Regions from separate parts of the Paenibacillus sp. 3LSP genome, predicted to be linked through region 3. Evidence: predicted binding sites of a transcription regulator. Region 3 holds the regulator's gene; each other region holds the start of a gene.
The links. Region 3 encodes Rex, which represses fermentation and respiration genes when NADH is low (regulators of the CRP and FNR family bind a similar motif). Its sites were predicted from a motif close to TTGTGAAATATTTCACAA; they were not measured.
Positions count from the first base shown of each region.

Region 1: the regulator Rex is predicted to act here: its motif matches at 2,257-2,274, upstream of RW092_RS08420 (DUF2249 domain-containing protein).
Region 2: the regulator Rex is predicted to act here: its motif matches at 2,478-2,495, upstream of nirB (nitrite reductase large subunit NirB).
Region 4: the regulator Rex is predicted to act here: its motif matches at 2,883-2,900, upstream of RW092_RS18485 (cytochrome ubiquinol oxidase subunit I).

Region 1 is NZ_JAWDJI010000103.1:4,226-11,831, forward strand. It holds gene RW092_RS08410 (DRTGG domain-containing protein) at 1-1,314, opposite strand, end outside; gene RW092_RS08415 (YwiC-like family protein) at 1,367-2,107, opposite strand; gene RW092_RS08420 (DUF2249 domain-containing protein) at 2,341-2,574, shown strand; gene RW092_RS08425 (hypothetical protein) at 2,591-2,950, shown strand; gene RW092_RS08430 (DUF2249 domain-containing protein) at 2,950-3,186, shown strand; partial or broken gene RW092_RS08435 (SPASM domain-containing protein) at 3,228-3,563, opposite strand; gene ilvB (biosynthetic-type acetolactate synthase large subunit) at 3,681-5,402, shown strand; gene RW092_RS08445 (hypothetical protein) at 5,495-5,788, opposite strand; gene RW092_RS08450 (YlbF/YmcA family competence regulator) at 5,929-6,273, opposite strand; gene RW092_RS08455 (DUF445 family protein) at 6,762-7,606, opposite strand, start outside.
Region 2 is NZ_JAWDJI010000209.1:32,054-39,659, reverse strand. It holds gene nirB (nitrite reductase large subunit NirB) at 1-2,348, opposite strand, end outside; gene RW092_RS18030 (hypothetical protein) at 2,587-3,219, opposite strand; gene RW092_RS18025 (FAD-dependent oxidoreductase) at 3,475-4,041, opposite strand; gene RW092_RS18020 (winged helix-turn-helix transcriptional regulator) at 4,105-4,422, opposite strand; gene RW092_RS18015 (sugar phosphate isomerase/epimerase family protein) at 4,594-5,562, opposite strand; gene RW092_RS18010 (Gfo/Idh/MocA family protein) at 5,581-6,663, opposite strand; gene RW092_RS18005 (sugar phosphate isomerase/epimerase family protein) at 6,656-7,426, opposite strand; gene RW092_RS18000 (Gfo/Idh/MocA family protein) at 7,462-7,606, opposite strand, start outside.
Region 3 is NZ_JAWDJI010000099.1:427-8,032, forward strand. It holds gene RW092_RS08145 (cell wall elongation regulator TseB-like domain-containing protein) at 1-243, opposite strand, end outside; gene RW092_RS08150 (amidohydrolase) at 304-1,602, opposite strand; gene RW092_RS08155 (redox-sensing transcriptional repressor Rex) at 1,599-2,243, opposite strand; gene dinG (ATP-dependent DNA helicase DinG) at 2,285-5,140, opposite strand; gene RW092_RS08165 (tetratricopeptide repeat protein) at 5,337-5,969, opposite strand; gene panD (aspartate 1-decarboxylase) at 6,523-6,906, opposite strand; gene panC (pantoate--beta-alanine ligase) at 6,906-7,606, opposite strand, start outside.
Region 4 is NZ_JAWDJI010000212.1:2,321-9,926, forward strand. It holds gene cydD (thiol reductant ABC exporter subunit CydD) at 1-384, opposite strand, end outside; gene cydB (cytochrome d ubiquinol oxidase subunit II) at 384-1,400, opposite strand; gene RW092_RS18485 (cytochrome ubiquinol oxidase subunit I) at 1,387-2,796, opposite strand; gene RW092_RS18490 (nitrous oxide-stimulated promoter family protein) at 2,980-3,360, opposite strand; gene RW092_RS18495 (hypothetical protein) at 3,362-5,017, opposite strand; gene RW092_RS18500 (ABC transporter ATP-binding protein) at 5,020-5,808, opposite strand; gene RW092_RS18505 (catalase) at 5,943-7,406, opposite strand.

The DNA of each region.
Region 1 (7,606 bases), on a different contig from region 3:
CAGCGTCATGACCGCCTTCGAGACCAGCGAATCCTGATAGGTTAATATAATCTCCAGTTTGCAAGCCCGGCGGCTCATCTCCAATAACACAGGGGTGATGACCACCGGGTTTTCAATTTGTACCGGGCGAACGAAATAGGTCGTCAGGTTATCGACCACAAAGTCGCCGCCACTGGCGTCTTTGGCCGCACGAAGTCCGGCTTGCGTCATCAGCGAAGTCAAGACCCCATGCGAGATCGTCCCCAAATCGGTGGCCATCTGTGGTGTAATCATTCCGCGGAAGAACAATTTCCCCTCTTCGTCCCGTTCCTCGGCAAACCCGTTCCACATTAAGTGCTCAAACGTTTCGCCCAGCTGCGGCTGATTTCGTACGTCCCGCATCGCTTGCAGCACCTCGCGGCGCGTCACCGACGAGACCAGCTTCCGGTTGCGATCCACGACAGGCAAGAAGTCGATCCCTTCCCAGACCATGATTTGCGCGGCGGAAGCGAGCGAGGTCTGCAGGCCAACGGTGATCGGATGGCGGGTCATGCATTTCTCAATCGGCTGATCGCCGCTTAGCTCTTCGACGTTCTTGCGGCTGACGATCCCGATAACTCGGTTCCACTCGTCCACCACCGGAAAATGCTGATGTCCCGTCTCCAATGACAACTGGTCAAAATCAGAAATGCTGCTGGTCGCCTTCAGCATACTCACCCGCGGCTTGCGGCTGACGATGTCTTCGACCAGCATAATTTTCTTCTTGATCAAACGGTCGAACAACGCCCGGTTAATCATCGATGCGACGGTAAACGTGTCGTGGCGCGAGGAGATGATCGGTAAGGCCAGCTTGTCCGCCAGCGTCTTCACTTCACGACTCGTTCCGAAGCCACCGGTGATCAATACCCCGGCGCCTTGTTCCAAGGCAAGCGAATGGGCATTGTCGCGGTTCCCGATGATCAGCAGGCTGCCAGCGTCGATGTATCTGGCCATGGCATCGATTTTCATCGCGCCAATGACATATTTGTTCAGCGTTTTGTTGAGTCCTTCTCCGCCGCCCAGCACATGGCCTTCGACGATTTCCACCACATCGCCAAAGGTCAGCTGATCCGAGATGTTGCGCGGCTTCTTCTCCACGCGAACGGTGCCGATCCGTTCCTTCGTGATCACGATCCCGAGATTTTCCGCTTCTTTCACCGCCCGGTAGGCGGTGCCTTCACTTACCCCCAGCGCTTTGGCCAGCTTGCGCACGGAGATTTTCGTTCCAATCTTAAGTCCTTCGATATGTTGGAGCAGCTGTTCGTGCTTTGTTACGCTTTCTTCCGGTCCCTCCAACTGTTATACCCCCCTGCCCGAATCTGTACTATTCTGTATTCATTATACACATTCAGGCGTAGGTCATCCAGAAGGCGGCAAGAACGATAACAGAATAGACAATTTCCAGCATGCCGGACTGCTTGGCGGTAATCCCCGTTCGCGGGAACCAGGCCGCTCTGGCCAGCAGGATCAATGCGGCAATCCACAGCGCCGGTTGGAGCTGCCATACGGCCAAGGCCAACAGCAGAACATGGTAGACTACGGAGTAAACATAGAATCGCTTATTATTCCGTTCGCGAATGATGGTTTTCACGTAAAAAGCAGTGCCTACAAAATACAACGTGCTGATTAGGAACAGTTCCGTGGCGAGCCTAAGATCGGTACCTCCTCCAAGCTGATACGAGATAAACACCATTAAGCTGAACTGCACAATTGCCGCAATATCGTTCAATAATGCACGTTCACGCTTTTGCTTGGCATAGATGGCATTCACCACAAACAGCGGCACGAACAGCAGAGCCAATTTCAGCACCTCGGGCCGAAGCAGGATTAATGCGAGCGCCGCAGGGACCAACAGCGCACCATAGAACAGCAAAGGCTTGCGGTATCGGTCGGCTTTGACCTTGGTCTTGGCTGTTCCCATCCGAATCCATTGCAGCAAAGGAAACATAAACAGATAAATAAGCAGCCAGCACACAAACAACAAACTGTGGATCGCCCCGGGGGTAGAGGCGAGCATGCCAAACAGAAACGGAACGATCAGCATAGCCCAGGCACCATGTTGATTCGGGATGTAATCACGGACGCGCATGTTATCAGTTCCTCCTTCTCATCGTGAGCCGTCAACTTCAAATTACGCACATTATAATCGCTGGGCATCAGCACCTAAGTGACAGAAATCACTTGATTCATGGCAGCTTCCGGACAAATCCGCCGAGAAATTTTTGGCGGGTTCTCATCTTGTGACTGATATCACAATCCCGCCTCGGTCCGTTGCTATAATGGGGGCGAATCGTAAAATTTAAACATTTAGGAGGACTTCCCATGAGTCAATTCAAAGCTACTGTCAACGCCACCGAATATCCGCCCCAGCTCAAGCATAAGACCATTTTCGCAACCTTTAATTCTCTGGAGCCGGGGGAAGCGATGCTGCTGATTAATGACCATGACCCGGTACCGCTCCGTTTTCAGTTCGAGGCCATGCATCCCGGCGGCTTTACTTGGGAGTACATTGAGCAAGGACCGGAGATGTTCCAGGTGAAAATCGGCAAAAACTAAACGGGGGGAATGCCCTATGGCAACAATTACGGTTGTCGATGAGAAAACGATTCAGATCGCCGTCGAGCTTGAGGATGCGCTAAGGATGATCGAGGAAGCCGAAAGCAATCTGGAACGCTATGCCAGTGAGATCCTCACCATCGCCGAAAAAATGCCGGAGTTTCAATATACCTATTTCTGTTTCTATGCCTACGACACCTCCGCTTTGTTCGAAAAAATGCTGGGGATCGATCCCAAGCAGTATTTGTCCTTCTCGCTGGATGCGCCGGATTCGTTTTTCTATACGCTGTACGGCGGCATGAAGGGACTTAGCGGCGCAGCTCGGCTCTGCCAAGCGTTTGCCGCAGAACGGACGGACCTGGAGGTGAATCTATAATGGCCAACCAAATCGTTGAACTCGACGTTCGGCCGATTCTTCGCCGCGGCGAGGAGCCGTTCAGCGTCATCATGGACACCGTTGGGAAGCTGCAGGAAGGCGACAGCTTGGTTCTGCACGCCACAATGAAGCCGGTCCCGCTTCTGAAGGTGCTTGAAGGTAAGGGCTACCGTCATGAATGCGAGCAGCTGGCAGAAGATCATTGGAAGGTGACATTTGAACCGATGCAAGCTTAAGTTTTTGCAGAACAAGAAAAGGAGGCCGCTCGGCCTCCTTATTATTTTTGTTGTTGTGAAAATCCTCGTGGAATATATGCGCAATACGGATCGCTCTCCAAATAATCGCCGGTAACCGCATAAGCCCTCGCTCTTGAACCTCCGCACAGCTCCTTAAATTCGCAGACGCCGCATTTTCCCTTCAGCAAGGATTTGTCCCTCAGCTCCCGAAGGATCGGTGAGTTCCGATAAATATCCACCAATGAAGCGTTCCGGACATTCCCGCAGCTAACTGGCAGAAACCCGCTTGGATACACCTCGCCAATGTGACTAATGAAGACGAACCCGTCTCCGTCATTTACACCTTTCGGCGAGCGGCCGAGCAGATCTTTACGTTTGGGCGCTGCCTCCCTGCTTTCTCCAGCCAAGGCGTCCCACGAATTATGACTGGGATCACTCCACAAGCGAATCTCCCGCGATAAAATAGTCAAAATTCCACCGGGAGGTCTGACCTAATGAGAAACATCCAAGAATCCAAGTTAACCTCCGCCCGAAGCGGAGCGGAGCTGTTAATCGATTGCCTGCTTGCGGAACAGGTCGATACGATCTTCGGATACCCGGGCGGGGCAGTGATTCCTATTTACGATGCGCTGTACGATTGCCGAGAGATCCGGCATATTCTGACCCGGCATGAGCAGGCAGCCGTACACGCGGCGGACGGCTACGCCCGCGTGACGGGGAAGGCGGGGGTTGCGCTCGTCACCTCCGGACCAGGGGCAACCAATGCGGTCACAGGGATCGCCAACGCCTACATGGACTCGGTCCCGATAGTCGTGCTGACCGGTCAGGTGTCGACTGATCTGATCGGTCGGGACAGCTTCCAGGAGGTCAATATTTTTGGCATGACGATGGACGTGACCAAGCATAATTATTCCGTGATGGATATCCGCGAGTTGCCTAGAATCATCAAAGAGGCTTTTCATCTCGCTGTTACGGGACGACCGGGGCCGGTCCTGATCGATCTGCCCAAGAACATCATGACCGCTCAAACCAACTTGAGTCCGGCTGCCGAAATCCACATCCGCGGTTACGTGCCTTCAACCCAGATCGATGAGGAGGCCGTACGGCTGATTGCGAGCAAGATCGAAAGCTCCGAGCGCCCGGTGCTCGTTGTCGGGGGCGGCGCCGTGGCATCCGGTGCGGCCGAGCCGCTGTTCCAGCTTGTAGAAACCGCGCAAATTCCGGTTGCGACTACGCTGATGGGCATCGGGGCCTTCCCTGCCCGCCATCCGCTCTATCTCGGGATGCTCGGGATGCATGGCACGTATGCCGCCAACCGGGCGGTGCATCACGCCGATCTGCTGATATGTCTAGGAACGCGGCTCAACGACCGACTTTCCGGCAAGGCTAAGTCGTTCGCTCCCCATGCCTGGAAGATCCATGTGGACATTGATGATGCTGAGCTGGACAAGAACATTCTTGTTGATCTGGGGCTGTGCGGAGATATCGGGGACCTGCTGCGGAAGTTAAATGCGTGCGCGATCCCGCCCAAGTCGACCCGCTGGGCTGAGGAGACGGCCGGATGGCAGCGAAAGGTGCCGCATTATAACGAGTCGGTGGCTCCAGGATCGCTGAATCCGCAGGAGGTCATTCGGCTGATCGACAAGCATACCCAAGGCCATGCTGTGGTGGCAACCGATGTAGGTCAGCATCAAATCTGGACCGCCCATCACTACCAGTTCTCCCGGCCCCGTTCTTTCCTGACCTCCGGTGGACTTGGAACCATGGGCTTTGGCTTCCCCGCCGCCATCGGTGCCGCCATCGCGTTGGAAGGTCCGTCCGCTCCGCCGATTGTCTGCATCACCGGGGACGGCAGCTTCCAAATGAACCTGCAGGAGATGATGACAGCCGTGGATTACGGCTTACCGATCAAAATCGCCATCCTGAACAATGGTTATTTGGGGATGGTGCGGCAATGGCAACAGCTGTTCTATGAACGGCGCTACTCCTCCGTCCACCTCACTTCGCCGGATTTTGTAGCGTTTGCCGGCGCCTACGGAGTACCCGGGCTGCGGGCGCAAACGCCGGAGGAAGCCGATGCCGTGATCCGGCAGGCGCTAACGCACCCCGGCCCCGTTCTGATGGAATTTAACGTACGGGAGGAGCAAAACGTCTACCCGATGGTCCCGCCTGGAGCCAGCAACGATCAAATGCTGACCGGCGAAGACGAGAAGTAGTACCGCGTATTCAGCGAGCTTAGACGAAAAAAAGACGGTTCCGGAAGATCATCAACCTTCCAGAACCGCCCCTGTCCATTTTGGGCACAGGCTTATGCTTGTTCACCGTGTTTTCCGTCCGCGCCCCATTGGAGCTCCCATTCCCGGTATTTCTCCCGCCGGATTCGGTCCAGCTCCCGCTGCTTCTCTTCATTGACACCAAGAAGAAAATGGAGGTGAGCCCCGATGACGAGGAAGGCAAACCCTGCCCACACTGCGCCAAACACCGAAACCCAGCCGGCTCCAGGCTCAAACGAAATCATCGGCAAGGCATAAACGAGCATCGCTAATGCCAGAATCAGATAAACGGCATGCTTCCATTTGCTTGGTTTTTTTACGACTTTCATCCTCTGCAGCTCCTTTATTTTCATAGATTACGAGAACCGTTGATTAGGTCTTCTCCTTGTCTCTTCTATCTCTATGAACGGGGCTGCAGAAATATGATAGATACTTGTGAATCCAAGAATGCGGTCGTCTAAGCGCGAAGTTAGATCCCCGCTCCATACAGATGGGCCAGGCTGTCCGTAATAATCTTGTTGACGTCCTGAATGATCACACTAAGGCGGCGTTCAGCATCAAACAGGCGACGGATATTCAAGTTCAGACTCAGCACCTCGAACTGCTTCTCCATTTGCTCCATTTCCTCTTGCGTCGGCATCTCTCCGGTCATCATCCGCTGCTGAACTTCATTTTGTCGAATCCGGAAATCGTCCAGCATCCGTTTACTTTCAGGATCGGCCTCCACTAGCTTCATAGCTGCTGTAATTTCGGCTACCTCCTGGCTGTCCTTCAAGGCTGCCGCCAGTTCATGTGCTTTGTCGTAAATGTTCATTAAATTAAACCTCCAAATTTGTTTTAGTGGGATCCAAGCGGGCGTAAGGCGGGCTTGTCCCTTGCTTGCTGGTGCATGAAAATTGCTTGACTTCGGATTGCTGGCAACTTACTTGTTTGCTTGTACTAACTTACTTAGTCACTCACTTGTCTGCAAACTTGCTTGCTAACTTACCTTACTTGCTGACTTGCTAACTTTCTTTCCCCACTCTAACGCTGATCAGGAACCTTATTTGCCTCAAAAATTAGGAATCCAAATTCTAACGCTGATCACAAAACTTATCGACCCGAAAACATCGCTGTTTAGCGCAAATTACGAGAAATAAGCTCTGTGGCAAGCGTTAGAATTTCATTTCCCTCTTTTCGGCGCCAATAGCGCTCCTCACAAGCGTTAGAAGAAGTACCGCGAGGACTCATGGCCCGCGACAGCAGACAACTGACAACCGTCAGACCCTACACCGACAACCGACAACCGACAGCCGCTAGCCATCAGCCTACCCCGCCCAATAGCAGCAACAACGACTGCAACAAGCCGATGATCCCGCCAAGTACCACGCCAAGCCAAGTAATGGCGCGAAACTCCTTGCCGGAGACGCTGAGGATAACCTCCTCCAGCCGTTCGATCGGGAATCTCGACACCTGTTCCTCGACGAGACCCGGCAAATCCACGGCCTGCATCGCCGCCGGAATGCCTTTGGCAATCAGGCGCAGTGTTCGCTCGGTCAGCACCGGAATGAAGCCCAGCACCGACGCTTTCCACGGCTCGATCAACGAGCGAACCGGCCGGTTCTCCGCTTGCTCGAGCCAACGCTCCAGCGGCAGCTGCTCAAGCTTGCCGTTCAGCCAGCCTAGCGCCTCTTCGCCGGTTAAGAGCGCCAGCAGCTCCGCCACCGGCTTCTCGCCATACAGCTCCAGCCGCGTCTCGATCGCGTGGGCGGTTTTGTTTAAAGCGTCCTCGCCCCGCAGCGTCTGAACGAGCGCTGGGGTCATTTTTTGCACCAGCTTGTCCTCATCCACAAAGATCGCGGCCATCGTGCCCAGGAATCCGCCGGCTCGGTCCATCAGCCCTGCCGCCATTTTCGACAGCATACGCTGGCCGCTCGCCGACAGCAGTTCCTCCTCCACGACACCCAATAGCGCGCTGGCCAGCGCGGCGCTCCAGGCTTTGCGGTTCTCCTCGGACCAACCGGGAACAAGCCGCTTCACCGGCAGGCTGCTAAGGTCCGCCTGCTCCCATAAGCGCGTCAGACTCCGCATCGCCGTAGCCCTTGCCCCTGCCGTAAGCTTAGACTTCAGTGCTTCGAACTCCTCCTCGCTCCACACCCGGAGTGCCG
Region 2 (7,606 bases), on a different contig from region 3:
ACTTGCTTCAAAGCAAATTCAATCCGTTCCATCAGCGCTTTGCGGTTCTTCACATCGTCAACGATAACCGAGCGGATATGTTCAAGGCCCATCCGTTCCACCCATTCCGACGTTCTCTCCAGGTAGTTGCCGGTTTCACGGTAGTACTGCATCAGCGCGCCGCACACTTCAATCAATTCTTCATCGGTTTTCACCTTGCACAGCGAGTCCGCCAAGCGCGGCTTGATCCCGCCGTTACCGCCAATGAAGACCTCCCAACCGCCGTCATTGCCAACGATCCCGATATCTTTGGTGCACGACTCGGCGCAGTTACGCGGGCAGCCGTTAACCGCCATCTTAAATTTCGCCGGGAAGTCCAGCCGCTCGAATTTGCGCTCCAGCAGCGCGCCCATACCCATTGAATCCTGGGTGCCAAAACGGCAGAACTGCGAACCAACGCAGGTCTTTACTGTGCGCAACGATTTGGCATAAGCATAACCTGACGGCATATCCAGCTCCGCCCACACCTTCGGCAGGTCCTCTTTCTTCACGCCGATCAAATCCAGCCGTTGTCCGCCCGTGACCTTGACCACCTTGACATTGTATTTCAACGAAACATCGGCGATTTTCTTCAGATCTTCCGGCGTCGTGACGCCGCCGTACATCCGCGGCACCACGGTATACGTGCCGTCCTTCTGGATGTTGGCATTCATCCGTTCGTTGACGAAACGCGAAGCTTTTTCATCTTCATGGGTATCCGGGTAGATCATGCCCAGATAGTAGTTAATCGCCGGCCGACACTTCGAGCAGCCTTCCGGCTGCGTCCATCCGAGCACATTCATCACTTCTTTGGTTGTCTGCAGCCCTTTCGCTTTAATCTCGGCAACGATCTCGTCCCGGCTAAGCGTAGTGCAGCTGCAAATCCCCTGTTTCGCCGATTGGGTAAAGCCATCACCAAGCACATATTGCAGGATCTGCTCGACGACCGGTTTACAGCCGCCGCAAGATCGAGTCGCTCCGGTGCTCGCTTTAATCTCGTCGACCGTCGTCATCCCTTGATTTACGATGCAGTCTACGATCGTGCCTTTCGTCACCCCGTTACAGCCGCAGACGATTTCCTCATCGCTCATCGTTTCGACCGATGCCTTCTTCTTGGTGCCGCCGCAGCAACCCCCGCCCATCAGCGATTCGTACAACTCATCGGTCATCTCCGCGCCTTGCTTAATCAGCTTCTGCAGCTCAGCCGAATCTGTGATATCCCCGAACAGCACTGCCCCAACCAGCTTGCCGTCCTTCAGCAAAATTTTCTGATAGGTGCGTTTCCACTCGTCCTTGCTGACGATCACCGTATGCTCCGGTCCATCGATAAATTCACCGGTGGAGAATACATCCACGCCGGAAATTTTGAGCTTGGTCGATACGACCGAACCCTCATAAGGCGCGGTATCCACGCCGCTGATATGCTTCGCCAACACCATCCCCTGCTCGAACAAAGGCGCAACCAGACCGTAACAAACCCCGCGGTGCTCCGTACATTCCCCCACTGAATACACGCCTTCAAGCGAGGTTTGCAGATAGTCGTTCACGACGATCCCACGGTTCACTTCGATGCCGCTGGCTTTAGCAACCGCAACATTAGGTCGGATCCCCACAGCCATAACAACGAATTCTGCCTCCAGCTCCGTCCCGTCGGCAAAGCGCAGGCCGCGAACCCGATGGTCGCCAAACAGCTCCGTCGTTTGTGCGCCCATCTTAAATTTGATCCCTTGCCGCTCCAACTCTGCTTTCAACATGCTCGCTGCCTGATGGTCTAACTGGCGTTCCATCAGATCTTCCATCAAATGCACAACCGTCACGTCCATCCCCAGTTGCACAAGACCTTTGGCCGCTTCCAATCCCAACAGTCCACCGCCAATGACGGCCGCCTTCTTGTAGGTCTTCGCCGCCTCCAACATTTGCTTGCAGTCCGCGATGTCACGGAAGCCAACGACCCCTTCCTTATCGCTGCCTGGAATCGGCAAGATCAGCGAATTGGAGCCCGTTGCGATCAGCACTTTATCGTACGGGACGCGCACCCCATTTTCGGCGACGACCTCTTTGGCTTCGGCATCAATCCGCTCCACTGCAGTTCCGAGATGCAGGGTGATCCCGTTCTCTTTGTACCAGTTCAAATCGTTCAGCACGATATCGTCCAGCGTTTTGCTGCCTTCCAGCACATATGACAGCATAATCCGATTGTAGTTCGGATGCGGCTCGCTTCCGAATACCGTAATGTCAAATTTCGTAGTCAACTTCAGGATTTGCTCTACCGTGCTGATTCCGGCCATTCCGTTACCGATAACAACTAGTTTCTCTCGTTCCATTCCCATATCTTTAAAATGCCTCCTCCAATAAACACCTGGTCTCATGCGACTTGGCGATAGTTAAAATTTGAAGTTATCCCATGCTCCCAGTATACTTTTCAAATAAGGAGGACTTTGTGATTCCGTTCACATTAATTGTGAAAATTTTAACATAGTTTTGTCATAACTTTTTCAATATTCTATTAATAGATCCGCTCTCCCGGATGATTACCAGGATTACGGATCTCTAAGTTACATCGTACTTCTATTGCGTCCCCAAGCTAATCTCCACGTAGTCTTGCGGCTTTAATCTCATATCCAGGCCATTATCCAGCAGCTTCTTCCCATTCACTTTCAGGATCCATTGCTCGTCCTGCTTAGGGGTATAGCCGCCGACGGAGATAATTGATTTATGGTTGGGATTAAACTGAACCATTCCACTGTGCTTCAGGAGATCTCGAACGGTGGTATTATCACTGTATTTATGGACAAAATATTTCTTCTGACCGCCCCCGTCGATAATCAACAGCAAGGACGCCAGCGGTGAGATCGCTTCATAGCTGTCCACCGTCTTGACGTAAACCAGCAGCTTGTCACCCATTTGCAGCTCCTGATCCCAGTTGGTAGAGGCCAGTTCCTTATCATTTAGCCGGGTCCCCCATTCCAACGCCGAATCCAGCGACACCTCCCCCACCGATTGAATGGCGGACTGGTCCTCTGTAAATTTGACAATCCCGCTGCTTGCCAAGGCATGACGTACCGTTAACCCGTCGATATAATCAAAATGCAGGTTACGCGTCACATCTGGGATAAAGGTGCCACCATCAATCATTAATGTGATATCGTGGGGGTGTTCTACTTCTGTTGTCTGCGTCTCCGCTGGTGTCGGTTGATCCATAATCTGGCCGCGGGCGCACGCCGACGCGATTATGATTATAGTCAGTCCTGCCATACATCCAACGAACCATCGCCATCTGTTAAACATAGCCGCCCTGCCTTTCTCCTCATCATTTTCCCAACTTCGGCCAGATCGTATTCCTTCTTCTTAAGCATACCGGACAAAGTGCAGGTTCTCAAATTTCAGGCTCCCTGATGGATATTGGCAAAATAAAAAGGCCCCCGTCATCGGAGGCCTGTTGTATGTTCAGATGTCTTACTTAAGTACGTCGTGATCAACGTAGCGTTCGCCATTCATTTCGCTAATCAACTCAATCGCGACCTTCGCACCGTCGCCCGCGGTGATGATCGTATGCACGCTTACCCCGGCAACCGTTCCTGCTGCCCAAATGCGTGGAATGCTCGTACGGCCTTGGCCATCCGTAGCAATCACCGTTTTGATTCGAGGTTCGCGGCCTTCCTTCAGCTCCAAACCGATAGCGCTTGCAAGGTCGGTTAACGCGCCGGTGGCCAATATGATATGGGACGCTTCATAACTGCGACCGGATTCGGTCTTCACCGTAACCGTTGAACCACCGTTCGTATCGATGTCAGACACTTTCTCTTCAATGAACTTCGCGCCGAATTTCTCCGCCTGCTCCCGGCCGACCTTCAGCAAATCGGGTCCGGAAATGTCCTTCGCACCGTAATGATTCTCGATCCATGCCCGTTTGGTCATGCTGGAGTTGCTGTCCAGAACGAGCGTTTCTTTACCTGCCTTCGCCAAGAAAAGTGCTGCACTTGCTCCTGCAGGTCCTGCTCCAATAACAATTACATCAGCCACACGTACACCTACTTTCTATGATATTCCATGCCGCCCGCTCGCCGGTAACGGCATGTTCGTTGTTTATTTAATCCACTCTTCCGCCCAGGACTGCACTTGTTCCATAACGGGACGAAGCGCCCGGCCTTTCTCCGTTAGCTCATATTCAATCCGGACCGGCGTCTCAGGATAGACATGGCGAACCAGGATTCCTTCACATTCCAGATCCTTCATCCGCTCGGATAACATTTTATCGCTCATGGAAGGAATCTGATTCGAAATATCCTTAAATCGCTTGGGACCGTCCATCAGCGTTTTGATGATCAGACCGTTCCAACGTTTGCCTAAAAACGAAAATGCCGATTCAAATCGCGGACACATTGCCTGGGAATGCTCATCCATAAAATTCACCTCGTTATCATCGCCGACCTAAGGGCTGAAAGCTTACAATTTGTTAGTATATTTCATAATAGCATATTTATTGGAGGAAAGTAAGGGGGATGCCCGGTCATTTAAAAAAAAACGACCGCCTAGGCGGCGGCCGCTAGTATAGTATATTACGCTGGTTGTAACTTATACCCACCACATTTCGCCGGCAGAATCTTCCACCAACACCTGCTGGAGATTGCGTACCGCCTTCGTGAACCCTTCGTCGATCGACATCAGGCCGTCTTCATGCTCGATGCTGACAACATAATCGTAGCCATACAAGCGAAGGGCACTGATAATGTCCGCCCAAGTTTTCAAATCATGACCATAACCCACCGTACGGAACTGCCAAGCCCGGTCCTGCATCATCGTATAAGGCTGCATATCCGTAAGTCCGTAACGGTTCACGTTCACCGGATCAATCGTCGTATCCTTAGCGTGGAAATGGTGAATCGCCCCAGCCCGGCCAAGGATCGAGATCGCCTGCACCGGATCAATTCCTTGCCACCACATATGGCTGGGGTCCAAATTGGCGCCGATGGCTTCCCCAGCCGCTTCGCGCAGGCGAAGCAGCGTGGCCGGCGTATGCACGGAGAACCCGCCGTGCAGCTCCAGACCGATCTTCACATGATGCTCTGCGGCATAACGGCCCATTTCCGACCAATACGGAATCACCTTCTGGTTCCATTGCCAATCGAGGATCTCCTGGTAATCGTTGGGCCACGGTGCAACCGGCCAGTTCGGATATTTCGCGTCCTCGTGATCGCCGGGACAGCCGGAGAACGTATTTACCACCGGCACCTCCAGCAATTCAGCCAATTGAACGGTCTTGACGAAAGCGTCATGGAAATCTTGCGCCACCGCCTTTTGCGGGTGCAGGGGGTTGCCGTGGCAGCTGAGCGCACTGATCGTTAACCCGCGCGATTCCACCGCCCGTTTGAACTCCTCCCGCGCTTGTTTGTTTTCCAACAATACATCGGGATTACAATGCGCATTGCCAGGATAGCCTCCAGTCCCGATCTCTACAGCTTTTAGCCCTTGCGCGGCTGCCTTATCCAGCGCCTGCTCCAAGGGGAGTCCTCCGAACAATACGAGAAATACGCCTAATTTCATCTCCGGTCCCTCCCGTGATTAATCAAAATAAACCGTCTTACCCGTTCTCGCCGACTCGTAAATCGCTTCCAAAATTTCCGTAACAACCAATGCTTGCTCCGGCTTCACCAGCGGTTCCTTATCCTCGAGAATCGCTTGTACCCAAGCTCTTGCTTCACGTGTAGCTTCGGTCTCCTGTTTGCCCTCGAAGAAGGCAACGCCGCCCGAGCCCAAATCAATCTTCGTTTCATACAGGCGACTCAATTTCTCACCGTTGATGCGCAATCCATTGGTCATGTCCGCGCCGCCTTCCGTTCCGCACAGCAGTGTCTTGGCTTCGCCGATATCCACGATGTTGAGCGCCCAGCTCGATTCCAGAATGATCGTCGCGCCGTTCTTCATCGTAATGAAGCCAAATGCGGAGTCCTCCACTTTGAACTCCTCCGGATTCCAAGGCCCAAATGCATTCGCTGCATTTTCACGGCTGCCAAGCTTATGGAAGACAGAACCGGTGACGCTCTTCGGCTCATAGTTGTCCATCAGCCACAAGGTCAGATCCAGAGCGTGCGTACCGATATCGATCAATGGACCGCCGCCTTGCTTCTCCTCATCAAGGAAGACGCCCCAGGTTGGCACGGCCCGGCGGCGAAGCGCCAGCGCCTTGCCCAGATAAATGTCGCCGAGCTCACCCTTTTCGCAAATTTCCTTCAAGTATAAGCTGTCGCTGCGGAAGCGGTTTTGATAAGCGATCGTCAGCTTCTTGCCCGTACGCTTCGCCGCATCCAGCATTTGACGCGCCTGTTCTGCCGTCTTAGCCATCGGTTTCTCGCACATAACATGGCGGCCGGATTCCAGCGAAGCAACCGTAATTTCTGCGTGGGAATCGTTTGGCGTGCACACATGTACGACTTCGGCATCGCTTTCCGCCAGCAACTGACGATAATCGGTGTATACCTTGGCATTCTCGCCGCCGTATTGGGCAGCAGCCTTGGCTGCGCGTTCTTCGATGATATCGCAGAATGCGACCATCTCCACCTCAGGCTGCTGGGCCAGGCTTGGCAAATGTTTACCGTTCGCAATCCCGCCGCAGCCGATAATAGCTACTTTCAACGTTTTAGACATGAAGTTTACCTCCTTTTTGCGCATAGTCACGCACCCATTCCATGCTTGTCTGAATGCTCGTGAGCGAATCTCCGGCACAATGGTCCTGCTCGACGATTAGCCATTCTACCCCCGCAGCAATCGCAGCATCGCCGATCTCCGTGATGGCAATCTCCCCGCGGCCAAGCTCAACCGTATCCGGCGAACCGTCTGCCTTCTTGACTACATCCTTCCAGTGCACCAGCGGAAGCCGCCCCTTATATGTAGCGATATAATCCAGCGGATCCGCTCCAGCGAAGGCAACCCAGCAGGAATCGAGCTCCACCTGCAGCAGATGTTCAGGCACTTGCTCGTAGATGGCGTCAAGCACCGGCTTGCCGTCGTGTTGTAATGTCAGCTCAAAATCATGATTATGATAGCAAAGCACTAAATCTTCCTCTTTGCACTTTTCACCGAATATTTTCAAATCTTCGATGATTTCCGACCAACGGTTGCGGTCTTCCTCCGCCAAATAAGGAACGATAATATAGCGGCTGCCAATCGCTTTATTAAACGCCAATTCCTCGTCGATCGCTTCCTTCAACCGGGTATAGGGCGTATGCGCACCAATCGCTGTTAATCCCGTCTCCTGCAGAATCTCCTGGACTTGCTCTACCGTTCGTCCGTAAAAACCGGCAAACTCGACGCCTTGATAACCAAGCTCCGCCACCTTGCGCAAGGTTCCTTCAAAATCCCGTTCCAAATGATCTCTTACCGTATACAACTGCAAACCAAGTTTCGTCATGGGTTCATTTCTCCTCTTCATCATAAGTAAGTCCCTTAGAGCTCTACAGGGCTCAACAGGATATGCCGACCTTCATTCGAGGACCGAGTAACCGCATGCATCGCTTCCAGAACATGATAAGCCAGTTTGCCGCTGGCTCGATGCTCCCGGCCTTCCTGTATCGCTTGCACCATTTCCTCA
Region 3 (7,606 bases):
CCAGACCATCATCTGACGACCGGAGGCATCTTCACCTTGTACGACCCAGATGACTTCATCCCATACCGACTTCCAAACTTTGTCGCCCCGGACGAGATCTGTCTCTTGCTTTGCCTGCTGAATGGCGGCTCTTTCGGCTTCCCACGTATCCTCATGAATGTATAGATAAAACCGGTGGAGACCCAGGAGCACGATCAACAGGATCACAAGGGACAGCAGGATCCATTTCGTTCGCTTCCTCAAGCTTCTCTTCCTTTCCCTTCCTATGCAAGCAGCCTCCTTCTGGAAACCGCGCGCCGCTCATTATCGTGCCAGCAGTCCCTCAAACGCCGCCTGCGCCTCGTAGCGGATACGTTCCTCATCCAGCGTCAAGCAAGCCCCGTGTTTGACAACCTGCTTGCCGTTCACCCAGACATGCTCCACGTCCTTGGCCCCAGCGGAGTAAACGGTATGGGAGATATAATCTGTTCTCGGCAGGAAATGGGCTTGCTCCGTGTTCAAGGCGATAATATCTGCCTTCATGCCTGCAGCCAGCTTGCCTGTATTTTGCAAGAAGACTGATTTTGCACCGTATTCCGTTCCCATCTTCAAGGCTTCCAGTGCCGGAACCGCCGTTGGATCGCCGGATACGCCTTTATGGATCAGCGCAGCCAAACGAATCTCCTCCAGCATATCCAGGTTATTGTTGCTCGCCGGACCGTCGGTCCCCAGCGATACCACTACGCCTTTCTTCAAGAGTTCAGGTACGCGGGCGACACCGCTGGCCAGCTTCAAGTTACTGCCCGGGTTATGCGAAATTGTAACTCCGTGGGCTGCCAAGATATCGATTTCCTCGTCGGTCAAATGCACCGCATGGGCAAGCAGGGTTGGGCGGGAGAACATCCCCAGCTTCAACAAATGCTCTACCGGACGGACGCCGTAATCGTTCACGTTCTGCTCTACCTCGGCGCGCGTCTCCGACATATGCGTATGCATTGGCAAATCGAGATCATGGGCAGCTTGCACAAATTTCTCGATGAAAGCCGGCGGGCAGGTGTACGGTGCATGCGGTGACATCATCGTGGTGATGCGTCCTTCTGCCTTGCCGTGCCAGTTCTGCGCAAACGCGATCGCTTCCTTGAGCTTCTGATCTTGCTCTTCCGGGGAGCACAAACCGATGGCCCCGCGCATCAGCACGGCGCGAATGCCTGATTCCTCCACGACTTTGGCCACTTCGTCCATATGATCGTACATATCCAGGAACGTCGTCGTGCCGCCCTTGAGCATTTCCAACACGGACAATGCCGTACCGGCATACACATCCGCTGCCGTAAATTTGGCTTCCATTGGCCACATTTTCTCCTGCAGCCAGGTTTGCAGCACCATGTCATCTCCGTAACCGCGCAGCAGCGACATCGCCGCATGGCCATGGGTATTGATCAGGCCCGGCAAGAATAACAACCCTTTGCCGTCCAAAGTCTCGGCGCCTTCCACGCCTTCCGGGCGCTCTTCCCCGATATAGCTGATCGTATCGCCCTCAACGAGCATATATCCGTGAACCACAGGACGATCCGCATCTAAAACGGCAAACGTCCCGTTCTTAATTAACCATTTCCGACTCATACGTTGCTTGTTTCCTTTCCGTTTTCCAAGTAGTAAGCCAAGCTCAGCAAATCTGTGGTGAAATCAGCCGCATGAATCCGAACTTCCGGCGGAACCTTCAGAATCGTTGGCGCGAAGTTCAGAATCGCACCGATTCCGGCGGCCACCAGCTCGTCCGCCACCCGTTGGGCTTCTGTATCCGGTACGGTGATGATGCCAATGCGGATATTTTTCGCCCGAACAGTTTCCGCCAGCTCTTCGATCGGCTGAATCGTAATGTTGTTGATCTGCTTACCGATTTTCGCCGGCGAAGCGTCGAACACCGCAACAATCTTCATATTATCCTTCAAATACGCATTATAATTCGAAAGGGCTTGGCCCAGATTCCCGGCGCCCACCAGCGCGACGTTAATCTGTTGGTCCAGATTTAAAATTTGTTGAATTTTCTCAATCAAATAAGCGACATCGTAGCCGATCCCCTTCCGGCCAAAATCGCCGAAATAAGCTAAATCCTTACGGATTTGCGCCGGATTAAGATCCAGCTTCTGTCCAAGCTCCTGGGAGGACACCGTTGGCACCTCACGGCGGCTGAGTTCATTTAAAAAACGCAGGTAAACCGGCAGTCTGCGGACGACAGCGTCCGAAATTTTATCTGACTTCATGCATTGTTCCCCCTATTCTCCATTACGATCTATGAAGCGGCTTAGGCTTCGGGATTTAACCATTCCGAGATACGCGGCACCATTTGAGTTAATGGCATATGCTCCATCTTCGGTCCTGGCAATGAGTATAAGAAATATTTTCCATAATATGATTCCAGGATCCGGGTATCATAAACGATCACGATGCCGCGATCCTGCGACGAACGGACAAGTCGTCCGAACCCTTGCTTAAAGCGAATGACCGCCTGCGGGACAGACAGCTTCATGAATGGATTCTTCTTCTCCCGCTGCAGACGTTCGCTCTTCGCTTCCACCAGCGGATGGTTTGGCGGCTGGAACGGCAAGCGTACAATTGCTAAACTGGTCAGCGCCTCGCCAGGGATATCCACCCCTTCCCAGAAGCTGCTTGTCCCGAGCAGCACCGATGCGCTGTTCCCTTGGAAGCGCCGGGTCAGCTTGGTGCGGCTGCCGCTGTCCATCCCTTGCCCGATCACCGTGATGCCTTCCGCTGCAAGCCGTTCTTTCAGCGGGTCATACACCTGCCTGAGCATCTTGTACGATGTAAACAGCACTAGCATGCGCCCCTGTGTCGCCACCGCGGCATCCGCCAGCGATTGAACCAGCGTGTTAATGAAATGATCATCCCCCACGCTGCCTTTCACACTTGGAAAATCGCGCGGAATCACCAGCAACGCCTGATCACGGTAATTAAACGGCGATGGCAGCATCGCGGTGATCAGCCGATCCTCTTCCGCTGCCTCCGTCAAGCCAAGCTGCTCAATCATATATTGGAACGATTTATCTACAGATAAAGTCGCAGACGTCATGACGACGCTCTTCTTCCGATCGAAGAAAAATTGCTTCAACTGAGCGCTGACGTCAATCGGCACCGCATACATTTGCAGCGACCGGCTGCGGAAGTTCCCGTTCGCTTCCATCCAATAGACGGTATCCTCGCTCTCTAGCTTCATGAAGAAGCGAAGCGCTTCCCGTTCTCCGGCTAAATCTTTAAACAACCCGCTAATATCGGTGATCAAGCTCTCCGCTGCATAATCGTCCTGCTCTTCTCGGATTTCGGACAGAAGGCGCTCCCCTTTCCGAAGCACGTCGCCGAGACCTACATAAATTTGATTCTCTAGCGCGGTCAACGTCTCCCAATCCTTGGGCTTGCGATTCGGCAGCAACCGGTACACGAACTGTCCAGGATCACCAGGGGCGGCGTCACTGCGGTCAGGCATTAAGCTGAACAGCAACTCGCTGAGCTTGTCCCAGCTCTCCTTCACATCCACCAGCGTAGGGAAGATTCCGTCGATGACCGAACACCAATCCGAGGATTTCTCTGCGGCTGACGCTTCGAGCGTGCTGCGGAGGTTGGCCAATTGCCCCGTCTTGCTGTCTTTATACAGCCGGGTCAGCGTATGCACAACCGTAAAATACTTCATATGAATCCCCAAATGCTTGCCGGCCACATCCTCTAAATGATGCGCTTCATCGATTACTAATCGCTCGTAGCCCGGCAGCAGCTGATGCCCCGCCTGGATGTCTGTAAATAGCTTGGAGTGGTTCGTAATCACCACGTCCGCGACACCGGCTTCGTGTTTTGCGCGATGATAGAAGCATTTGCGGAACCAAGGACAGGAGCGGCCCAAGCAGGATTCCGACTCACTGGCCACTGTCTCCCAAAAATCACCGCCGCGATTGCCGAGATTCAGCTCTTCGTCATCGCCGCTTTCTGTTTGGGTCAGCCATACGACCATTTGCGCGGCCGTCATCACCTCTTCTTTAGGTGTAGAGAAGTCTTTTCTATTTATTTTATGTTCAAATTTGCGCAAGCACAAATAATGCTGCCTACCTTTAAAAACGGCTGCACGAAACGGAAAAGGCACGACCTCCGTCAACAACGGCACATCGCGCTCTCTAAGCTGTTCCTGCAGGTTGATCGTGTGCGTGCTCACCATGACCTTCTCTTCATTCTTGACGCTGTGGTAAATGGCCGGCAGCAGATATCCCAAGGATTTGCCCGTCCCAGTTCCAGCCTCAACGAGCAGGTGCTTATCTTCCTCAAAAGCTCGCATGACCTCGTGTAGCATCATGTTCTGAGCTTCCCGTTCCTCGTACTGCGGCAATCGTTCCCGCAGCCGTTCTCGGACCTGCTCCATAAACTGCTCGAAGGTCACGTTCTCCAGCGGATTACGTTCCGTGCTGTCCCTTGGCGCTTCGATGTCGAGCCAATCTTCCACCTGCAAGGCGAATTGGCGGTAGTAGACATAGCCGTCTTCGCTTGGCAAAGCTTCCCGCTCTTTTTCCTGCACCATGGCATCAAAAAACCACCCGAGATCGCTGTCCTCACCGGCAAACAGATCTGCCAAACGCTGTAAAGTCAATAGCGGCAATCGGTCACATTCCTCCAAGCATTTGAGGAAAATCAGCGCTGTCGCCAATGCGTCACTGTCCGCCTGGTGCGGACGCTCATGCTCCACCTCAAACTCCGCCGCCACCATCCCTAGCTGGTAGGAAGTCAGTGAAGGGAACAGAATTTTCAGGAAATCCATCGTATCCAGAATCCGTCCTGTAAACGGCAAATACCCCGTCTTGTCCAAGGCGCTCTGCATGTAGTTAAAATCAAACGCTACATTGTGCCCAACCAACACGACGTCGTTAAGTAGTGGAACCATCTCCACCATCACTTCGTCCAGCTCTGGCGCATCCTTCACATCCTCTTCGGTAATGCCCGTTAACCCCGTAATAAACGGAGGAATCGGTACGCCCGGCTTAACGAAGGAACGATACACCTGAGAAATTGATCGATCCGGCTCTATAATGGCAAGTCCCACTTGAATGATTTCATCAGAGGACTGGTTACCCGTCGTTTCAAAATCAAGCACAGCATATTTCATTGCAATTAGATGTCCCTTCATTCCAGTCTCTTTACAGCATAACAGAAGATAGCCAATTTGAAAATTAATACAAACCATATCTGTAATAAAAATCACAAAATAAAACAAGCGATGCGCCGCCGTAAGCGGGGGTTCGCATCGCTTCCAAAACATGCCGTAATAAGTGCGTGAATTTCCAAGTCAATGAGCGATAAATCTACAATAACGACGTCAACTCGGGACCGTAATGGAGTTTCCCTGTACTGTTCGCACAGGCCTCCAAATTGGCCAACGGCTCGGGTAAGGACGGATCATGGTGGTGAGCCAACTTGAAGTACTCTTTTGCCTTGTCAAATACGCCCTTGTGCGCCTCAATACACCCCAGCGCGTTGTAGATAATAGAACGCAGGCGCTTATTTGCAGCCTTTTCCAGCACGATCCAGAAATGCTTGGCGGCTTTGTCATATTGCTTGAGGTGCAGATGGCACATCCCCAGATAGGTCCGGGCTAACATGCTGTCCGTAAATTGCTTCACCACCTGCTCGAATTGGGCAGAAGCCTGGGGAAACATCAGCAGCTTGTAATATCCTTGGCCTTTCACAAAGGCGGGGTCATCCAATTCAGGAAGATCGGGAATTTCTCTGGACTCCAGACTTCGGAACGCATGGCGTAAATATCCCATTTTCTCCTCAAAGCTCAACCATTCCTCGATAATGCCGTCACTCATATGCTGAAGCAGGTTCCACTTTTTCGCAAGTTCCTGCTTCTGGGCTTGGCCAGCCAAGGGGTATTTCCTCGTGATTTCGTCCAACATCTCATTCATTTCCGCAAACACATGCTGAAACATCATTCGCATCCCCCCTAACGAAAATGAAATCAGTCCGAGCCTTACGTACATTTTTTGTTTCGCGGGACGATTTCATTCCGGCAGGGAGGAATTACACTTTTTGAGGGATGGATCTCTGGGGGTCATGTGGAATTGTATGTGGAATTGTATGTGAAAAATCAAGTACATTTCAGCGGTTGTTGCGGCTTACACCCCAATGTACTCGAAATTTCATGTACAATGCGGTGTTTTTGCCCTCTTGGGGCGGAATGTACTCGAAATTTCATGTACATTTAGGCGTTTCCCGGGCATTTCGCCTAATTCTATATGAAAAATCATGTATATTGGCGAGGGATTGCGAACTACAGTCAGATTATGTGCGAAAAATCAAGTACATTGCGGTGGTTGTTGTTGCTCACAGCCCAATGTACTCGAAAAATCATATACATTTCGGTGACATCAGTATAGTGTAACGCGGACACACCATATTTAAACACACCAAGGGCCCGGCAAAAATGCCGAGCCCTCCTTCTATGGCTCCTTCGTTACGCCGAAGGTGCCTTATTAAACAACCGATTTAGCGGATCATGGCGTGGAGTTCTTGATGCGCCTTTTCCACCGGCTTGTTGTTTTCGTCAACGAACACGACGGTTGGCTTGTGGCTGCGGACTTCTTCCGGTGACATTAGAGCATAAGAAATAATGATGACATTATCACCAGGTTGCACCAGTCGCGCTGCTGCACCATTCAAGCAAATCACGCCGCTGCCGCGAGGTCCAGGAATCACGTACGTTTCCAGGCGGGCGCCGTTATTGTTGTTGACGATTTGAACCTGCTCGTTCTCCAACAGATCGGCAGCCTCCATCAGATCCTCATCTATAGTAATGCTGCCCACGTAGTTCAGGTTCGCTTCCGTCACGGTGGCACGGTGAATTTTCGATTTCATCATCGTTCTATACATTACGGGTTCACCCTTTTCGTTAAAATTACGTTGTCGATCAACCGCGTTGTTCCAAATTTGACGGCAACGGCGATCAACACCCCTTTTTGGCGGCCGGCTGCATCAACACGTTCATCCTCTGCCAAAGGCGACAATTCCGGAAAATCCGAAACTTCCACATAATCGATATTCGCCAGCGGTTCAGCGCTGATCTTCTCGCGGATTTCCTCCCGCAGCTCCCCTGCGGTAACAGGAGTTTGCCCCTCTGCCTTAGCCCTTGCACCCTCAAGACTGCGGGATAAAACAAGCGCTGCCTGCCGTTCTTCCGGACTCAAGTATACATTTCGGGAGCTAAGTGCCAATCCATCAGCTTCCCGCACGATTGGACAAGGAATCACTTCGATATCAAAGTTCAAATCCTCTACCATCCGCGTAATGACCGCCACCTGTTGGGCATCTTTTTGCCCGAAATAAGCACGGTCCGGCTGCACGATATGAAACAACTTGCCTACAACGGTAGTGACCCCGTCGAAATGGCCCGGCCGGGAAGCACCGCACAGCACGTCAGTCAAACCGTCGACCTTAATGTGAGTACGGGTTGGCTCAGGATACATTTCTTCTACAGTGGGCAAAAAGACGAAATCCACACCTTCACGCTCGGCTAAGGCCAGGTCTTTCTCCGGATCGCGGGGGTAGCGTTCAAAATCCTCGTTCGGCCCGA
Region 4 (7,606 bases), on a different contig from region 3:
TTCCAAGTAATTGCGATACTTGGTCACCCCTTCAAGCACCAACGTTACCAAGTTCCCGGTCCCTTCGGTCCCGGCATAACGCGGTCCAAGCTGAAACAACTTCTCCAGCACCCGCTCCCGCAAGCTTCGTCCCGTCTCTTCGGCAAAAGCATACGCTATTTTCTGCCCCATCATTCCACAGCCCTGACGGACGATAAAAGCAAGCAGGAACAAGCCGGCCCCGCCGGCTTGTTCCTGCAGCTTGGCCCCGGCAAACAGGGCGGAGACAACCTCCGCCAACCATTTGGCCTGCCAGATGATTGCAAAGCTCTGAACGAGGGTCAGCAAGGCCATGATCATCATGACCTGCTTGATCCCCGCAATTTTCATTAATCCGCGTCCCATTAATATTCCAAATGCTCCTTCTCGTGTACGCGTTTATGGAATACGAAATAGCTCCATATTTGATAGCCTAACACGAATGGCAATAAGCTGCATGCGACGATCGTCATGACTTTCAGCGAGTAGTGGCCGGAAGAAGCGGTATCGATCGTTAAGGAGAACGCATCGCTAATCGAGCTGACCATCACCCGTGGGAATAGCCCCACAAATACCGCAGCAATCGACAAAGCGATCATCGCACCGGTCATGCCAAACGCCCAGCCGTCTTTTTGCTTACGAATAAACCAGCCTGCCAGGACAAAAGCAACGACGCCCAGTACAGCCACCAGGCTGATCAGCAAGCCGCGCACTTCAAATACGTCGGTTTCGAAGTACGTCAGCACGCCAAAGATCACGAACAGGGCGGCCAGCGGAATAAGCAGCTTGTGAGCCAGCTTACGGGCACGTTCTTGCAAGCTGCCGGTCGTCCGCAAGGAGGCAAACAGCAGCCCGTGAACGAGGCACAGCATCACAACCGTGATCCCGCCGATCAACGTGTACAGGTTCACCATATCAAACAGTCCGGCCTTCATTTCCATGTCTTCGCCAATCGGCAAGCCCTTCAGCAGGCCGGAGAACACAACGCCCAGCAGGAACGGAGGCAACAGGCTGCCGAGGAAGATCGCCCAGTCCCAGGTGCCTTTCCATTTGCCGCTGTCCACCTTGCCGCGAAACTCAAAGGCAACGCCCCGCGCAATCAACGCGAGCAGCAAAACGACAAGCGGTGTATAGTAGCCGCTGAACAACGTGGCGTACCAGTTCGGAAAAGCGGCAAACATCGCGCCCCCGGCGGTCAACAGCCAAACTTCGTTCGCATCCCAGAACGGGCCAATCGAGTTGATCAGAACCCGGCGTTCCATATCATTCTTGGCCAAAAACTGAGTGCTCATTCCCACGCCGAAGTCGAAACCTTCCAAGAAGAAGAACCCCACAAACAACACCGCGACAAGGACAAACCAAAGCTCATTAAGAGACATGATATCCCTCCTTACCAAATGGATCCCCGACCTGATCACGGCTGGCGGCAGCAATCTCATTTGGTCCTTTCTTGATTACTTTGACGAACAAGTACGCCATCACCGCGCCAAGTGCCCCATAAATGAGGGTGAAGGCAATCAAGGAGAACAGAATTTGTCCGCCTGTGACGCTTGGCGATACGCTGTCCGCTGTCTGCATCAAGCCAAATACCGTCCATGGCTGACGCCCGATCTCCGTCATAATCCAACCTGAAGTATTGGCGATAAACGGCAGGGAAATCGACCACAGCATCATTTTATAGAACCAGTTGTTGTTTGGCTGCTCTAGTTTTTTGCGCCATGCCAAATACGTACCGTACAACCCGAGCACGATCATCAAGCAGCCGGCGAGAATCATAATCCGGAAGCTCCAGAACGTCGTCCGTACCGGAGGGATGTAGTCGCCAGGACCGTAGGTTTGTTCATATTCGGCCTGCAATTCGTGCATGCCTTTCACCTCGCCGGAGAACTTACTGTAAGACAGGAAGCTCAGCAGGTAAGGAATTTTAATCTCAAAATTGTTCTTCTGATCATTTGAATCAATATGAGCATACAGCGTCCAAGGAGCAGGGTCGCCCGACTTGCCCCATAGCCCTTCGGAAGCCGCCATTTTCATCGGCTGCGTCTTCACCAGGTACTGCGCTTGTTGGTGACCAAACATCGCCGTAGCGAACGAAGCGATCAAGGCTACGATAATGCCGATCGTGAACGATTTTTTGAAGAACGCCACATCTTGACGTTTCATCAGCTTATATGCGCTGACCCCAGCGATCAAGAAAGCGCCTGTGGCAAAAGCACCCAACACCGTGTGCGGGAATTCCACCCACAATTGCCCGTTGCCGATCAGAGCGAAGAAGTCGTTCATTTCTGCGCGGCCGTTGTTGATCTCGAAACCAACCGGACGTTGCATAAACGAGTTCGCGGCCAAAATCCAGAACGCCGAGACGGTCGTCCCTAAAGCAACCAGCCAAATACACAACAGGTGCACTTTTTTGGACAAACGATCCCAACCGAAGATCCACAGCCCAATAAATGTTGATTCCATAAAGAAGGCAAACAGCGCCTCCACCGCCAGCGGCGCACCAAATACGTCGCCAACAAAGCGAGAGTAATCCGACCAGTTCATCCCGAACTGGAATTCTTGGAGAATCCCCGTCACGACCCCTACCGCAAAGTTGATAAGGAACAGTTTCCCCCAAAACTTGGCCATCCGTTTGTATTCTTCTTTGCCCTTCACAACGTACATCGTTTCCATGATGGCGATCAGCACCACCAGGCCGATGGACAAAGGTACGAAGAAGAAATGGAAAATCGTTGTCACCGCAAACTGAAGGCGAGCAAGCACAATCGGATCCAGCATTTCTTTTCCCCTACTTTCAAATAATTATTATCTAATGTGAATTCTATCACTGATCCATGAAAACGAACGGGGAAAAAGTAATAATTTTGTGACAGAAATCACATGAGATATGTCACAATTCCGAATATTGACCTGAAACCCGCATCAGATCAACATTTTTTGAGGGTCGTCCAATTTATGAAATTACTGTGAATGGCCTTTCTTCACGCCATCAAGGAGGTGCCTCAGCGTTAACACTGGGTGCCGCCAAAGCATCCGCGGACCGGCAAAAGCCATCACCCGGCGAATCCGCTCCCGCTGGATCGGCGCATAACAATGCACCGGGCACGTCAGGCATGTGGTCTTCCCTTCACCGAACCGGCAGCGGTCCAGCCGCTGCTCGGCATAGTGGTGAAGTTCAGCGCACTCGTCGCATAACCACACGGAGGCGGGATGATGAACCGCAGCACGCCTAGGAGTTCGTTCCCTGTCCCCATGTTCCTTACGGCAATATAGCGCGATCATCCGAGTCACGGTGATCTTTTCCCGGCGAATTCGCGGCCCGTCGTTCTTAAGCATGGCCATCTTATCTTGTCACCTTCTGCGTTCCCCGCGTCTGGAAGGCCAGTCTCCATCCCAGCCACGTTACCGCGATCATGAGCAGTCCGTAGGCCACAACCCCAAACGGAAGCGTCGTTGCCAGCCAATGCAGCACGCCAAATGCGCCGAGCAGCAGCATCAATCCCATGACAACAAAGCTTTGGTTCTGCTGCCCCGCCGCTTCGAAGGGTTCGGAGAAGGGCAGTCCCTTGCGAATGAATAGGAAACAAAGAATCGCGAAAGCAAACATTGCCAATCCCACCACGATCAAGTCCGGAATAATGGACGCTCCGAACAGCACGGCAAATATCACCGCCTCAATCACATATAACGGCAACATGAGCCGAACCAAGCTCGCCAGCAAAGCTCCTTTGTAAATGGACGCTTCGCCGGAGATCGGAGCAGTCCGGTAGATCCAGGCCGCTTTATATCGGCTGGAATAACGCAGCATCATGATGAGTGATGGCAGCATAATCCCGCTAAAGTAAATAAACAAATAAGACCGGGAACCGGAGATCCCCTCCAAGCCCTGATCAAGTCCATTCGAGAATAGGAAGATGAAAGGAAACACGATCGAGAAGCCCAAAGAAGGGTACACCTTCAGCTTAAACTCGCGCTCCGTTCCCAACATTGACCAGGTAAAGCGAAAGTAAGCGCTCTCCTGCGGCGAGGAGCAAAGCCAATCGGAGATTCGGCGCAGCATCTTCCCCGACCGCTGCCCGCTCTTCGCGCTGGGTTCCGCCAGCTTCTGCAGGTTCCGTTCCAAAGCCGGCATTAGCTTCAGATACAGCAGGAAGGCGGCCAGCGGAACAACTACGGACAGAGCTGCCAGCCCGGCATACGTCATCCCTTCGCCCGGATGAAGCAGCGATTGAAATGCAGCGCCAACCCATACCGGCGGCACCAAGTACTGCCACCACGCCGGCTTGAAGACGATGTCCATCTCCGTGAAGTCGAACAGCCGGACCAACACCTGATAACCTACCGCAATTGTGATCGTCATCCCGATTTGCACGTAATTGATCATATCCTTCAGCTTCTCGCCGTCAAAAAACCGCAACACGACCAAATACAACAGCGCGGTCAGCACCACGATCAACAAGTCCATCAGGATGAGCTGCAGCAGCATCAGGGCACAGAACCCGATCCCCTGCCGAATTAATCCAACCGCCAGCGGAATCACCGCGATGGCTCCGGTCAAAAAGAACAGGTAAATAAAGATATGCACCGTCTTCGCCATCGTGAGCGTACGGCGGTTAATCGGCTTCGTCGCCAAAATGCTTCGATCCCGAATATCTAGCAGCACCGAGGAGAAATCGGAGATCATCGAGGTCATCACCATAAACATCATAATGCCAAACAAGATGCTCATCTGAAACAGCAGATTATCCCCCATCAGCACGAACATCGAGCTCAGTCCGCCAAACAGGACATACATCCACAGAGAGCGGAGAAACTGGTTGCTGTCCTCTGGTTCCTGCTTTCGCCTCTTATTTGAGTTTTTGGCCAGCGTAGGCATCCTTCTCGCATCCATCGCCAGCTTCACCTGAACGATTCGGCGCATCACCGGATATTCCACGCCTATCTTCTCGAATAATCCGCGAAACCGGTCCAACACCTGCAAACTCTTCATCTCTTTCATCGCTACACCCCTTGCACGATCGAGACAAGCCGGCTGGCAATATCCTGATGCTCGTTAAACCCGGTCAGCTGGTTGAAGATCTGTTCCAGCGATCCTTCATGGTTCTGAGCCTTTAGCTCATCAAAGCTGCCGTCGGCCACAATGCGGCCGCCGTCCAACAGAACGATTCGGCTGCTGATCTTCTCAACCACGTCCATAATATGAGAAGAGTAAAAAATCGCCTTGCCTTGCGCCGCCAAGAGAGCAAGCATTTCTTTCACGACCATGACACTGTTGGCGTCCAGTCCGCTCAGCGGCTCGTCCAGGAACAGCACGTCCGGATTATGCAGCAGGCTGGAAACCAGCAGCACCTTCTGCTTCATGCCCTTCGAGAAAGTTGAAATTCGGGAGTTAAAGGCGTCCCCAAGACCAAATTCCGTCATCATTCGCCGAGCTTTCATCTCGGCGTCATCGGCGGATAAGCCGTACAGTTCACCAATGAAGGTCAAGTATTCAGAAGCGGTCAACGTATCGTACAGCTCGGCGATCTCCGGTACGTATCCGATCCTTTTCTTGTAGCTGACATCGCCGTCGCCGGGATTTTGCCCAAAGACCCGGACCTCCCCTTGATACCCTTCAACCAGGCCTAGCATAATCTTGACGGTCGTGCTCTTCCCTGCCCCGTTGGGTCCGATGTAGCCGATAATCTGGCCCGGATACACCTCCAAATCCACCCCGTTCAAAACGTGATGTCCCCCATAGCTCATGCGTAAATCCGCCAGCTTAATCACAGGATTCATTGTCGTCGTCATCGATTCAGCCCCTTTCTACTGCCCTCAGTTTACCATACATTTCCTTACGACCGGAGCTGAAATCTTCACACAAAAAGGCACCTTCCGATCCTAACGGTTCGGAAGATGCCTTCTTTATATAAAAGGGATATCGATTATCCCTGGACATTGGATGGAATAAAGCCGCTGATATCTACGCCAAGCCCTTGTGCCAGGCGCATACCGTATTCTTTGTCAGCTCGGAAGAAGTTGCACACCGCGCGCAGTTGAACTTGCTCCGGGGTCTGTTTCAAATCGTTCACCAGGTTAGAGATTAGATGATCTTTCTCCTCAGCCGTAAAGCTTCGATACAGCTCGCCCGCTTGGGTGAAATCGTCGGTTTTGGTGATTTTCTCCCGGCCGATGTGTCCGCTGACCGGCACTACACTGTCGCGGTAAGCCGGATCTTCCTTCGGAGTGGCGTCGAAGCTGTTCGGCTCATAATTGATTGGCGATGGATCCTGCTTCACGTTCATGAAGCCGTCCCGCTGATGGTTTCGAACCGGAGCATACGGGCAGTTCACCGGGATTTGTAAATAGTTCGCACCCAGCCGGTACCGTTGGGTATCCGGGTAAGAGAACAACCGGCCTTGCAGCAGCTTATCCTCGGACGGTTCAATCCCAGGCACGAGCACGCTTGGCGAGAACGCTGACTGCTCGACTTCCGCGAAGAAGTTTTGCGGATTGCGGTTTAGCGTCATTGTGCCGATTTTGATCAAGGGATAACTGTCCTCCGGCCATACCTTCGTAGGATCCAGCGGGTCGAAGCTCCAACGATCCAGATCTTCCACTGGCATGAGCTGTACGTTCAACTCCCACTGCGGGAACTCGCCGCGAGCAATATGGTCATACAGGTCGCGGGTCGCATGGTTAAAATCTCGACCCTGCACTTCTTGAGCTTCTGCCGCCGAGAGGTTTTTTACCCCCTGCTTTGTTTTCCAGGTGTATTTGACGTATGTGGTCTTCCCCTCGGCATTAATCCACTTAAAGGCGTGGACGCTAAAACCGTCCATCTGGCGATAATTCGCCGGGGTCCCGAAGTCCGAGAACACCCAAGTCATCATATGAGTCGATTCGGTGGACAGAGTCATGAAATCCCAATACCGCGCCGGGTCTTGGATGTTCGTGTCTGGAGCCGGCTTCAGCGAGTGCACCATATCCGGAAATTTAATCGCGTCGCGGATAAAGAAGACCGGAAGATGGTTCCCGACCAAATCGTAGTTGCCTTCCTCCGTATAAAACTTCACCGCAAATCCCCGCGGGTCCCGCGCTGTTTCCGGAGAACCTTGCCCGTGAATCACCGTAGAGAAACGGACAAACACCGGAGTTTCCCGGCCTACCTCCTGCAGGAAATGGGCTTTTGTGAACTCCTTCATGCTGCGCTCAGTGACAAATACCCCATGGGCCCCTGCCCCACGAGCATGCACGACGCGTTCCGGAATCCGTTCGCGATCGAAATGGCCCAGCTTCTCCAGCAGATGGTAATCTTCCAGCAGTGTAGGGCCGCGCTGCCCTGCTGTTCTAGAATTTTGATTATCGCCTACCGGTGCTCCCGTATTTGTTGTCAGCCGGTTATCCATAATATCATTCCTTTCGATTTATTATTACACTAAGACTTATTCTAAAAACTATAATAAATAGTACCACTTCCCCCTCTAAAACGCATGAAGGTTCCATGAGGGGTTGATGAAGATTGTTCAGTTGCCTTCTGAAATACCTCCATTATTGAGAATATGGGAGAACCATCATGAGTATGTCAATTCTGTGACATTTGTCGTCT